Regions from separate parts of the Erythrobacter sp. JB1-4 genome, predicted to be linked through region 2. Evidence: predicted binding sites of a transcription regulator. Region 2 holds the regulator's gene; each other region holds the start of a gene.

Region 1 (4,151 bases), 680 kb from region 2:
GGGCAGGAGGACTGATCCTAATCGACGACTGCGCCGATCCGTTCAGCGCCGAAGCAGTTCGCGCGAGCATGGGCGCACTGTTCACACAAGGTCTTGCGCAGGCGCGGTGGGAGGAATTTGTGCCTTGGCTGAGATCCGGCGAGGGGCAATTGGTCGCGGCGAGTTTGCGCGATGCTGTACCCTATCGCGGTGCGGCGTATCAATCGCCCTGCTTCATCTTGGTAGGCAACGAATCTCAGGGGCTGCCGGAAGGCTATGAAGCAGAATGCGACCTTCGGGTGACTATGCCGATGAAGGGCCGTGCGGACTCGCTAAATGCGGCCGTGGCTGGGGCTGTGCTGGCGTATGAGGTGCTGGACGCCTTGTAGGAATAAAGTGACGCATGTGTCACCTTTTCCCTACAGATAAGAGCCAGAAAGCGCCCAATTTCTGCCAATTTCCCGTGTTGGAAAAAGGTGACACTTTGCAAAAGAGCTTCTGCCAATCTCGACCATATCAAAGAGCGCTGCCCAGATATTGGCAAGCTGAGTACGAGTAGGAAAGAGCCATCTTTGCTGGCTATTCTCCTCAGCGCTACTCTGCCGCGCCCTTGCTGTCCTCCAGCATGAAGTTCTCAGCCTCATCAGCATCCGCCGCGTTATAGCGCGGAGTGCTTTCGACGAGAGGTACTTCTTCGATCTCGCGCTTGCCGATCTCGACGCCTTTTTCGGCAAGACGCTTGCCCGACGAGAGGACGTTGCGCTCAAAGCTGCCGACGAATTTGTTGTAATTGTTGACCGCTGTCTCCAGTCCCCCACCCACGCGCTTGAGGTGCGAGGCCGCCGTCTCGAGGCGGGTGTAGAGTTCTGCGCCCATCCGCCCAATTTCCTGCGCTTCTTGCGCAAGGCCATCCTGACGCCAGACTTGTGCAACAGTGCGTGCAATGGCGACCAAATTGGTTGGCGTGGCAAGCAGAACCCGGCGCTCAAACGCGAAATCCCATAAAGTCGGATCGGCATCCAAGGCCGCGGTCACAAAATGCTCACCGGGAATGAACATGATGACATAGTCGGGCGCCTCTTCGAATTGCGACTGATAACTCTTTGCGCTCAACGTTTGCACATGGCCGCGCATCGACTTTGCGTGCGCGTCAAGCTGGTGTTTGCGAATGTCGTCGTCATCTGCCTCAAAGGCTGCTTGATAGGCGTTGAGCGACACTTTGGAATCGATCACGAGCTTTTTCTGCCCCGGTACGTTGATGATCGCATCAGGACGAAGGCGGCCTTCCTCGGTCTCAACCGATTGTTCCATCTGAAAGTCGGTGTGCTCCGCCAGCCCGCATTGTTCGAGCAGGTTTTGCAAGGCCCGCTCGCCCCAGCGCCCGCGCGCTTTTGGCGCGTTGGTGAGCGAATTGCCCAGCCGCTGTGCCTCGCGGCGGACTTCTTCTTGGCCCTCACGCATGGATTGGATGAGGCCGTGGAGCTGGCCGAACGCATCAGTGCGCTTGGCCTCTAGCTCGCTCACCTGCTTTTCGTAATTGGCAAGCTTCTCACCCACCGGATTGAGCAGCGCCTTGATCTTGGCCTCGCCCGCTTCCTCGGATTGGCGGAAGCGTTGCTCGGCGCGTTTGAGAAAATCGTCTTGGTTCGCCTTAAGCACTTCCGCGCCGGTCGCCTTAAACTCGGAAAGCATCGCGGTGCGCGCTTCGACGAGGGCGCGCTTTTGCTCCTCATGCGCTTTTTCGCGCTCGGACGCAGTGGTTTCGATCTGCGTCAGCCGCTCGGACAAGGCCATGCGTTTGGTACGCTCATCATTGCGCTCTTGCTCGAGGGTCACGGCCTGCGCCGCCCTCACCTCGGCAGCGGCAAGTTTTGCGTTTGCATCGCCAAGGCCCGCCTCAAGCTCACGCGATTGTCCCTCGCTCGCGGTAAGCCTTTCGCGCAAATCGGCGATAGGCCGCGAGGCAAAGAACCACCCCGCCCCGCCGCCAAGGGCCAAGCCGATGACCAAAGTGATGATGAGTAGAATCGCGTTATCCATGCGTACTTATAGCATGGAACATAAGTGGAACACTAGCGCTTTGTTGGATATCCCCGACAAAGCTGAGACCGGACGAAGCTGGATCCCGGATCAAGTCCGGGATGACGAATTCATGGCACTTACTTCCCCGGCCACCGATCTAGTGCGCAAGTTTGGATCTCGGCCAATCTGTTATCGCGCGGTAAACCAAGGCGACGGGTGGGAAAATCAACAATGACCAGTCACTCACACCCTGCGAATACAAAGCCCAACCCGTGTACGCCAGAAACGCTGCCGCAATGCAAGAAAGGACGCTGTAGAGCTTTAACTGATCAGGGCTTGGTTCCTTCCAATTAGGCCAATCCCTGACCACCCAAAAAAGAACGAACGCTGCTAAAACAAGCCAGATGTACCAGTGGCTCATGCCTTGTGAGTACCCGTCCCACGCTTTGAACGCACAAAACGCCGCCACCAAGCAACAAAGAAGGAAGTCAACCTTCGATAGACGGGTTTTTGACTTCTTCTTTGGAAGCCCCCGTGACCAAGACCAGAACATGAAAAGAAGCAGCGCTGGCAGAGCGAGGAGCATGGCATTCGCAATGATCGGATGGACCGACATTTGCCTACGCCGCGCGCAGTTTCTTCAGCTTCTTGAGCATCATGTTGCGCTTAAGGCGCGAGAGGTGGTCGATGAAGACAATGCCTTCGAGGTGGTCCATCTCGTGCTGGATTACGGTCGCCCACATGCCGGTCATGTGCTCTTTGTGGTGGTTGCCGTCGAGGTCTTGGTATTCGACCATGCAGGACGCGGGGCGGTCCACATCGGCGAAGACTTCGGGCACCGACAAGCAGCCCTCTTGGAAGGTGCTCATCTCGCCCGTTTCCGGCGTGATCACCGGGTTTACGAAGACGCGGGGCGCGCGTTTGATGGGCACATGTTCATTGCCGTCTTCGTCGACTTCGGGCTCTGCGTCCTCATCGGGCTCTTGCAGGTCAATGACGAGCAGACGCTTGGGCACCGCGACTTGGATGGCCGCCAAGCCAATGCCGGGGGCGTCGTACATAGTCTCAAGCATATCGTCGGCGAGCTGCTTGAGCTCGTCGCCGAACTCTTCCGGTTTGACCGGTTCAGACACAAGTTTGAGCCGGGGGTCCGGCACTTCGATGATTTCGCGGATAGCCATTGGGGCGATTTAGGGCGGCTGGGTGGTAACTGCAAGCGGAACGGTTCGATTTCAGAGATCGAGAATGCCCACCCCGCTGCGACTAGGCCAGCAAGCTGGCAAGTCTCGCTCCCCTCCCACTCGCGGGAGGGGTTGGGGGTGGGCCTATCCCACCGGCCTTCTGGCCCGTAGCGCCTGCGCCAAGGTGCCCTCATCAAGGTAGTCCAGTTCCCCGCCCACTGGCAGGCCATGCGCCAATTGCGTGATGCGCACTTTGTGCTCTTCCAGCCGCTCGGCGAGGTAGTGGGCGGTGGTTTGCCCCTCGAGCGTTGCGTTCATGGCGAGGACGACCTCATCAATCTCGCCGCCTGCGACGCGCTCGATCAGCGAGGCGATGTTGAGGTCTTCGGGGCCGATGCCATCGAGCGCTGAAAGCTTGCCGCCAAGCACATGGTATCGCCCCTGGAAGAGCCGCGCGCGGTCTAGCGCCCACACGTCCGCGACATCCTCGACCACGCACAGCGATTTTGCATCGCGCTTTGGATCGGAGCAGATGCTGCACGGGTTGGTGGTGTCGACATTGCCGCACATCTCGCATTCGACCAGCGTTTGGGAGACGCCGTCCAGCGCCTCGAGCAAGTCTGGCAAAGCGCGCTCACGGTTCTTGACCAGCCACAGCACAGCGCGCCGCGCGCTGCGTGGGCCGAGCCCGGGCAAACGCGCCAATGCGCTGGATAGAGCTTCAATCTCTTGCGATGCCATGTGGGGGGAGATAGGGCGCTTGGCTCAATTCACAAAGGTTTGGCTGTTACCTTATGCGCATAGTTTTTATGGGAACGCCCGATTTCGCGGTGCCTGCCTTGGTGGCTCTCCATGAGGCGGGCCATGAGATCGCCTGCGTCTACACCCAGCCGCCGAGCCGTTCGGGCCGGGGCAAGAAGCTGCGCCCTTCCCCTGTTCAGGCAAAAGCTGAGGAGCTTGGGTTCGAGG
Region 2 (4,151 bases):
GCGAAAGCGGCGGCTTTATTGCTCAGATGCAGCGAGCCTTGTCGGCCCATGTAAGGGGCAAAGTGGACGGGTCCGCCGGGACCATTGCTGCGGCTTTTGCAAGCGGAGACAGGGGGGCGATTGGAGAAATTGACAGAGCTGCCATGCGCGATGCAGGTCTTACCCACTTGCTTGCGATTAGCGGATTGCACGTCACCGCCGTGATCGGGGCGGCCTATCTTGTGGCGGTCAAATTGCTCGCTTTGTTTCCCTCCCTTGCCCTGCGTGTGAGATTGCCGGTGATTGCAGCCGGTGTGGGGGCAATTGCTGGCATTGGCTACACACTTCTGACCGGGGCGCAGGTCCCTACGGTGCGCGCGTGTGCTGCTGCCATGCTTGTGCTGGTTGCTCTTGCAAGCGGGCGCGATGCCTTGAGTTTGCGGATGGTGGCGGTTGCCGCCGTTTTCGTACTGCTTCTTTGGCCCGAGAGTGTCGTCGGGCCCAGCTTCCAAATGAGCTTTTCCGCCGTTCTTGCCATCGTCGCCTTGCATTCGAGCGCGCCTGTGAGAGCCTTCCTTGCGCCGCGTGAGGAGAGCAGCTTTGCGCGCTTTGGTAGGGGCACGGCGATGCTGTTCCTAACAGGCTTGGTAATTGAAATCGCTCTCATGCCCATTGTCCTATTCCATTTTCACCGCGCTGGGCTTTACGGAGCCTTTGCAAATGTCATCGCGATCCCGCTTGTCACCTTTGTCTCGATGCCACTCATCGCGCTGGGTTTGATCTTTGATATCGTAGGGCTTGGCGCGCCATTTTGGTGGCTAACAGAAAAGTCGCTCAATCTGCTTCTTGGTATTGCCCACTTCACATCTGCGCAGCCCGGAGCGGTTAAGCTCATGCCGCAGATGAGCGGTGCCACTATCGCTTTGTTTACCGCGGGCGGGCTTTGGCTTGCCTTATGGTCTGGTCGAGCGCGGCTCTGGGGTTTTATGCCCGCTGCGATTGCGACGGCGTTGCTTGTTATGACGCCTATACCTGATGTCCTTATCGGTAGGGAGGGGCGCCATGTGGGCATCACCATGCTCGGCCAAGATGGGGAGCGCAGGCTTTTGTCCCTGCGCGACAGCCGCTCTTCATATTCTCGCGACAATCTCCTTGAACTTTCAAGTGTTACTTCCGAACCCATTCCTCTTGCGCAGTGGGACGGCGCGCGATGCTCTCCTGAATTTTGCACCATTGTCCTCCAGCGTGGGGGCAGGGACTGGTCCCTTCTTATGGCCCGCAACCGCGAGCTCATCGAAGAGCGTTCGCTTGCGGCAGCTTGTGAGCAGTCGGACATAGTTGTGGCTGATCGGTTTCTGCCACGCTCGTGCCAGCCCAAATGGCTCAAAGCCGATCGCCGCCTGCTTGAGCAGACCGGTGGCCTTTCCATCAACCTTGCCGATCAAACCATCACCAGCGTCAGCAAGACACAAGGTGAGCATGGCTGGTGGAAAGCCGGGCGCGAGTGATTAAACTCCCGCCCAGCATATCACCGCACTGATCGCGGTCAGTGGTAACGCCGCAATAGCCCGGCAAGCTTACCTTGGACTTCGACCTCTTCTGGACCATAGACTTGAGGGTCATACGTCGCATTGGCCGGATCAAGGCGAACTAAGCCGCCATCCTTATGGAGATATTTGAGAGTTGCCTCTTCGCCTTTCACAAGCGCCACCACAATTTCGCCATCGCGCGCGGTGTTCGTGCGCCGGACCAGTGCAAAGTCACCATCAAAGATGCCGGCCTCGATCATCGAATCGCCCGATACCTCCAGCGCGTAATGCTCCCCCGGTCCGAGCAATGCTGCGGGGACAGGAAGCGAGCTTTGTCCTTCTAGCGCCTCAATCGGTGCGCCTGCTGCGATCCGCCCATGCAGTGGGATTTCGATCACATCGTTTGCAGGTTCGGGCGCTCTTGGCGCAGAAGCATTCGCCGCAACGGTATCATTCGCCGCCGAAGCAAGAGCAGGACGCGCATTAGGTGTTGCATCCTCAGGGTTCTTGATAACTTCAAGCGCGCGGGCCCTGTTGGGAAGACGCCGAATAAAGCCGCGTTCCTCAAGCGCAGAGATCAGGCGGTGCACGCCTGACTTACTCTTAAGATCAAGCGCTTCTTTCATTTCTTCAAAACTGGGTGACACGCCTGTTTCTTCCAGGCGTTGCTGAATGAAACGGATCAATTCATGTTGCTTTGCCGTAAGCATGGGCAAACTCCATCAGCCGCACTCTTCGCGAAAGGACGCAACGTTGCGCATCCCAAACGCAGTGCCAAGATCGCGCGCTCCCAAGAAGCACCCTATGCGCAAAAGCAGAACAGGTGCGATACAGAACGCTAACCGTTCGACCCTTATGGTGAACGAATGCGGAACGAATAGGCAACTTCTGTTCGCAAGTCAACACGCCGATTTCCACAAGGCTGGCAGAAAACCGCCATTTCAAAGGCAATAGACTTCCACCTTGTCACCCGTTTGGGCAGCCGGCGAATGGGGTGGGCGGCTGATGAGGCAATTGGCCACGGCGAGCGCCCCTAAAGCGCTTGAGTCTTGTGAAGATGCAAGCTGTGCGATTCCCTCTGATAGGATGCCGCGTAAGAACTCATGACGTGGCCCGGTGGCAGGGATGGCCTCGCCTGCGGTCATCTGTACAGTTTCAAAGAGCGGGTTAGGCGCACCAAGGCACTTGCGCACCAATGGCAACGCAAAGAGAAAAGCAGTCACAAAGCTTGAGACCGGGTTGCCGGGAAGACCAAGGATGACTTGACGCCCCGCTTGGGTCTGGCGCGTCGCCACCATCAACGGCTTGCCCGGCTTGATCGCAACCTTCCAAAAATCGATCTCAGCGCCCCATTCACGCAGAGCGTCCTGCACAAGGTCATGGTCGCCAACAGATGCCCCGCCTGAGGTTATGAGGATATCATGCTTTTCGGCCTGACTCAGCGCTTCTGCCAACCGGGCGCGGTCATCGGGGACGGGACCGAGACGGTCTGTGGCGCCTACATAAGGGTGCAGCATCGCGGCCAACATCGACCCATTGCTAGCCGGGATCTGGTGGAGTGCGCAGGGCTGTCCAGCCTCGACCAACTCGTCCCCGCTATCAAGGATCGCGACCGAGGGCGGGGACACCACATCAAGCGTGCTGACCCCAGCGGAGATCGCTAAGGCAAGGGCCGCGGGCGTTGCCGCGCTGCCTTTGGGAAGCACAAGCTGACCGTCCTCAAAGTCGAAGCCTTTGCGCCGTACATGTTGGCCGGTCTGAGGTAGGTGGATGGGCTTGACCACCTCACCTTCTACCTCTGCATTCTCTTGGATGAGCACGGCCTTAGCGCCTTCGGGCATATGGGCGCCCGTTGATATGCGCGTACATTGTCCAGGCAATAGCGCCCCTGCAAACGGCGTCCCGGCTTTGCTTTCGCCTACCTTTTGCCATGGTCCAGCGCCGCTGATGGCATAACCGTCCATCGCTGACAGGTCGCATGGTGGCTGAGTGCGGGCGGCGTAGTGATCGCTGGCAAGCCATTGGTTCGAACAGAGGGTAACGTCGTTGATCGCAACGCGCGATGACCGCGATTGAGGTGTGAGTGCGAGGAGCCTTTCCTGTGCCTCTTGCAGCGAGAGCATTGCGCTCACAGCGCGTCCGCCTTCCATGTGCCCGACTTGCCGCCGCGCTTCTCGATCAAGCGTACCTCGCCAATCACCATGCCTTTGTCGATCGCCTTGGCCATGTCGTAGATGGTGAGGAGGGCAGTGGAGACCGCAACCATAGCCTCCATCTCAACCCCGGTTTTGCCGGTGAGAGAGGCGCTTGCTGTTGCGCGGATGGCGCATTCGTCAAAGGTGAAGTCGACCGTCACCGCCTCAAGACCGAGCGGGTGGCACAATGGGATAAGATCGCCTGTGCGCTTGGCCGCCATGATGCCAGCGATGCGTGCTGTGCCCAGGACATCGCCTTTTGGCGCGTCGCCTTCGTGGATCGCCTTGAGTGCCTCTTCGGACATGCTGATCAAGCCGCTGGCGATGGCGACGCGGTGCGTTTGTGCCTTTGCGCCAACATCCACCATATGCGCGGCGCCATCTTTTCCAAGGTGAGTGAGTCGGCTCATGCAACGGCTCCAATGTTGGAAGTTTGGCACACTTGGCA
Region 3 (4,151 bases), 230 kb from region 2:
GCCCTCTTCACTCTCGACCTCGCGGAAGCGGACGAAGGCATGCATCTTATGCGCATCGCGGCGCACCTCTTTGTCGAGCTCTTCGATCCGACGCACGTCTGTGTCGGCGCTGTCCTGCATCATGCCGGGCTGCGATTGGAGACGCCAGAGGACGCGGTAGAGAAGGCTGAACCGCTCGGGGGCAGAGTGGACACAAACGTTGCGGGCAAGGCGCATAAATCGCTTGGACGCGCGCACCTCGCTCGCACCCGCTTCGGGCACAGGCAGGCGCTTTTCTCCGCGTGAGGGGCCTTCATAGGCAAACAGGTCACCCGTGCCCCCCGGCTCCGCCCAGCTCACCCGGTCAGGGGGTACGTCACATTGGATCAATTGCCGCGCACGCTCACGCCAAAAGGCGAAATCATCGGGGCGCGGCAAGTGGACGACGTAGTGAGCGCCCAGCGAGACGTTTTGCATCGCAGTCATATTCTACCCCTCCCGCCTGCGGGAGGGGCAGTGAGACTTGCGAGCTTGCTCGCTAGTCGCAGCGGGGTGGGCCCACGCAACCTTGCTGGTCCACCCCCAACCCCTCCCGCAGGCGGGAGGGGAGCATGTTGTGCCCTGCCCCATCAAAACAGCTCCAACTGTTCCGACTTGGGCGCAAGCATGCTGCGCAAATCCGCCCGGTCTGTCAGCCGCGTTGGCCGCCAATCAGCCGCCACCAGAAAGGGGCGCACTTTGGCGATGGATTGGGTGAGCCGCCCCACATCCTCCAAGCGCAACCGCCTGTGCCGCCGCGCTTTCAGGATGCGCCCCACCGCTGTTGTCCCGAGCCCCGGCACGCGCAAAAGCTGCTCTTTCGAGGCGCGGTTCACATCGACCGGAAAGCTCCCCCGAAACTTAAGCGCCCAGGCAAGCTTGGGATCAATATCAAGCGGAAGATTGCCGTCTTTCTCCGTCGCATCAGCCACATCACTCGCACCAAAGCCATAAAAGCGGATCAGCCAATCAGACTGATACAAACGGTGTTCACGCATCAGCGGAGGGCGTTTCAGTGGCAGCACCGCACTCGCATCCGGGATCGGGGAAAAGGCGCTGTAGTACACGCGCCGCAGACCAAAGTTGCTGTAGAGCCCGCTCGCCCGCCCAACGATGGCTGCATCATTGGCATCATCCGCGCCCACAATCATCTGCGTCGATTGCCCCGCAGGCGCAAAGCGGGGCGCATGGCGGAAACGCTTTCGTTCGTCCTTTGCCTGAATGATGCGTGACTTGGTCTTTGCCAAAGCGCCCTCAATCTCTGCCTGATCCTTATCGGGCGCAAGCTTGGTCAGCCCAGCGCGCGTCGGCAATTCCACATTGATCGACACACGGTCGGCATACATCCCCGCCTGCTCGATCAGTTCAGGATCCGCCTCAGGAATAGTCTTCAAGTGGATATAGCCGCGAAAATCATACTCCTCACGAAGGATGCGCGCGGTTTCCATCAACTGCTCCATCGTGTGATTGGAGCTTTTGATGATGCCCGACGAGAGAAACAGCCCCTCGATATAATTGCGCTTGTAGAAATTGATCGTGAGGTCGGCGACTTCCTGAGGCGTGAACTTCGCACGCGGCGTGTTCGAGCTCTTCCGGTTGATACAATAATGGCAATCAAAGATGCAGTGATTGGTCAGCAGCACCTTCAAAAGCGAGATACACCGGCCATCAGGCGCATAGGCATGGCAAATGCCCATACCCTCGGTTGAGCCCACGCCTTTACCGCCGATCGAATTCTTCTTCGCCGTGCCTGATGAGGCACAAGACGCATCATATTTCGCCGCATCAGCGAGGATTTCCAGTCTTTCTCGTAAGGATTTTTGAGGCGAACGCTGAATCATATGTTCCTTATATGTTCCCAACCTCAATCCTACAAATGCAAAGTGTGCAATACCCTCAACTGACCCCTCCCCTGATCCCTTTTGAGCCCCCTCACCTCACCGCGATATCGAGGCATAGGCCACCCGGCCTACACCCATCGGGGAATTTCACGCACCCGTGTTTGCCCGTAGTTCGATCATGACAGTTTTGGTGGATTTGATCCCACCTCCACAGGAGAAACTAATGAAAAAGCTTGCATATATCGGTGTCTTGGGCGCCTCATCACTCGCGCTTGCAGCGTGTGGCGGCGATGAAGCGGCAACCGCTGCGCCTGCAAACCCGATCACTGCTGAAGAAGTTGACGCGGCACAAAAAGCATGGGGCGAAGGCATTGTCGCCATCGGCGCGACCTTCACCGAAGAAGGCGATTACTCAGCGCGCGCTTCTGAGCACATTGCAACGCATTATGCTTATGGCGATGATGCAACAATCTTGTTCAAGCCAACTCTGGCAGCCGAAGACCAGTTCCGCGAGACCACTGAAGAAGCGCTGAGCTATTTTGTTGGCACCGAGGGCACAGAAGATGGCGGCTTTGCGATCAAGCCTTACACCTCGGTTGAGTGGGACAATAACGGCACTGTAATCTCAGAAAGCGGCGATATGGCAGTGGCCATGGGCAACTATATGTTCACCGACACCGACGGCGGCGTGACCAAGGTTGAGTATTCTTTTGCTTATGAAAAAGACGAGAATGGCGATCTGAAGATCGTTCTTCACCACAGTTCGCTTCCGTACAGCGCGGGCTAAGGCCAAAGGCTTAGCAGCTGAGAGGGCTGCAAACGAAAAGGGGCCGGATGTTCCTCCCGGCCTCTTTTTTCGTATGCTTTTTAGAAGGGTGGCGTGAGGCCCCCTATGTTAGGCCCAATGTATGTTAGGCCCATATATTAAGCCCAGTGCATGCGCTGTTTATTTGACGTGCTTGCATCATACACACTCGCGCACAGATGATCGAGCACTGCAATATGCATGGGGCTTTCAAACGCCACACCGGCCACCTTTCCATCTGCCCACACGACTTTGCCAAGCGGGGCATTGATGCCGTTCATGCGAATAGTGACGCGGTCGCCAATACTGGCAAAACCCGCGCTCGCCCGTAATTTACAACCGCCTTCTGAAATATCAATAAGATCAGCGTAGATAGCGCGCGATTGAACCCGCCCCTTGACCATCAGGTGCAAAGGTCGCCGATCAGATCCGCGAGAGGCTTTAACCATCGTCATGGGAAAAGATTATCGCAGAAATACCTAAACAAACCCTAACGGCCGGGTAACTATTTTCGTAAATTTACGCGCGATCATGCATCGATACCGTGCAAGAACCATTCAGGCGTCCCACCGCGTCCATCCCCCAAAACGCCTGAGCGATAGATCCAATAACGCGCGCCGTGTTCATCCTCGATACGGTAATAATCACGCAGCCGCGCGGTAGAGCGCTCACGCCACCATTCAGGGGCAATGCGCTCAGGCCCTTCAACACGGGCAACCTCGTGGACCCGCGAACGCCACCTGAAACGTTGGGGATAGCCATCGGGGGATGCGTAGAGCACAGCAATTTTCTCAGCCCGATCAAGCAGTTTAAGCGGCCTTGCCTGAGGTTTCGTGAGAGTATCAGGAGCGGTGATAGCGGCAAGGGGCGGCTGCCAGCTTTGTGCACGTTCAGGCAGGTGACTGGCATGGGCAACCGGGCGGCGCACAGCATGCGGGCCGAGGCGGACGCTTAGCCGGTCGATACAGGCGGAAAGTGAAATACCGTGGCGTGTCGCGGCTTCTTCGACATCGCCCTGTGTGGCGGCAAAGGGTTCTGTCCAGCTTGCCCGCAGGCGCACGGTTTCGATGCCAAAACCAGCCTCAATCCCCTCGAGCTTTTCCGCAAACAGGCGGGTGATGTGCGAAGGGTCCCGCGTGGCAGCAGCCAGTTCCAAGCGGCGCACAATCACTTCGCCATCGACCCGCCACATGCCGAGTTCTAGCCGCCGCGCGCCCTGTCCCTGTGCCTCCAATTCGCGTGCCATATCCTGGGCCAAATCCCCCAGCACTTGATCAAGCAGCGAGCGATGGCGCAGCGGCTCCATCAAGCGGCGTTGTACCAGAGGCATATCCTGCGGGACCACGGGCAAGAGCGGTTCGGGCACCCTGCCAAGCAATTGATCGAGCCGGATGAGCGGGTTTGCTGCGGGCGATTTCCTGCCCCGAAACCGGCGATGGAGCGCATCGCGGGCAGCGGCCTCGCTCCGGTTGATTGCGCCTGTTGCG

The links. The regulator LexA, encoded in region 2, represses DNA repair genes until DNA is damaged. The targets are predictions, from matches to a motif close to GTTCCNCNCTTGTTCT.
Region 1: AC0V61_RS12260 (DNA recombination protein RmuC) is a predicted target of LexA. The motif match lies at 2,035-2,050, and genes of this name have one in related genera.
Region 3: AC0V61_RS14535 (putative DNA modification/repair radical SAM protein) is a predicted target of LexA. The motif match lies at 1,862-1,877, and genes of this name have one in related genera.

Annotation. Positions count from the first base shown of each region.
Region 1 covers NZ_CP200292.1:2,651,134-2,655,284, reverse strand. Annotated here, with positions in the region: gene AC0V61_RS12265 (TrmH family RNA methyltransferase) at 1-368, shown strand, start outside; gene AC0V61_RS12260 (DNA recombination protein RmuC) at 574-2,019, opposite strand; gene def (peptide deformylase) at 2,622-3,182, opposite strand; gene recR (recombination mediator RecR) at 3,327-3,923, opposite strand; partial or broken gene AC0V61_RS12245 (methionyl-tRNA formyltransferase) at 3,977-4,151, shown strand, end outside.
Region 2 covers NZ_CP200292.1:3,335,635-3,339,785, reverse strand. Annotated here, with positions in the region: gene AC0V61_RS15670 (ComEC/Rec2 family competence protein) at 1-1,487, shown strand, start outside; gene lexA (transcriptional repressor LexA) at 1,526-2,218, opposite strand; gene AC0V61_RS15660 (molybdopterin molybdotransferase MoeA) at 2,450-3,631, opposite strand; gene moaC (cyclic pyranopterin monophosphate synthase MoaC) at 3,637-4,113, opposite strand.
Region 3 covers NZ_CP200292.1:3,106,034-3,110,184, reverse strand. Annotated here, with positions in the region: gene AC0V61_RS14540 (UdgX family uracil-DNA binding protein) at 1-465, opposite strand, end outside; gene AC0V61_RS14535 (putative DNA modification/repair radical SAM protein) at 609-1,859, opposite strand; gene AC0V61_RS14530 (phosphoribosyl-AMP cyclohydrolase) at 2,083-2,646, shown strand; gene AC0V61_RS14525 (PilZ domain-containing protein) at 2,784-3,119, opposite strand; partial or broken gene AC0V61_RS14520 (Y-family DNA polymerase) at 3,194-4,151, opposite strand, start outside.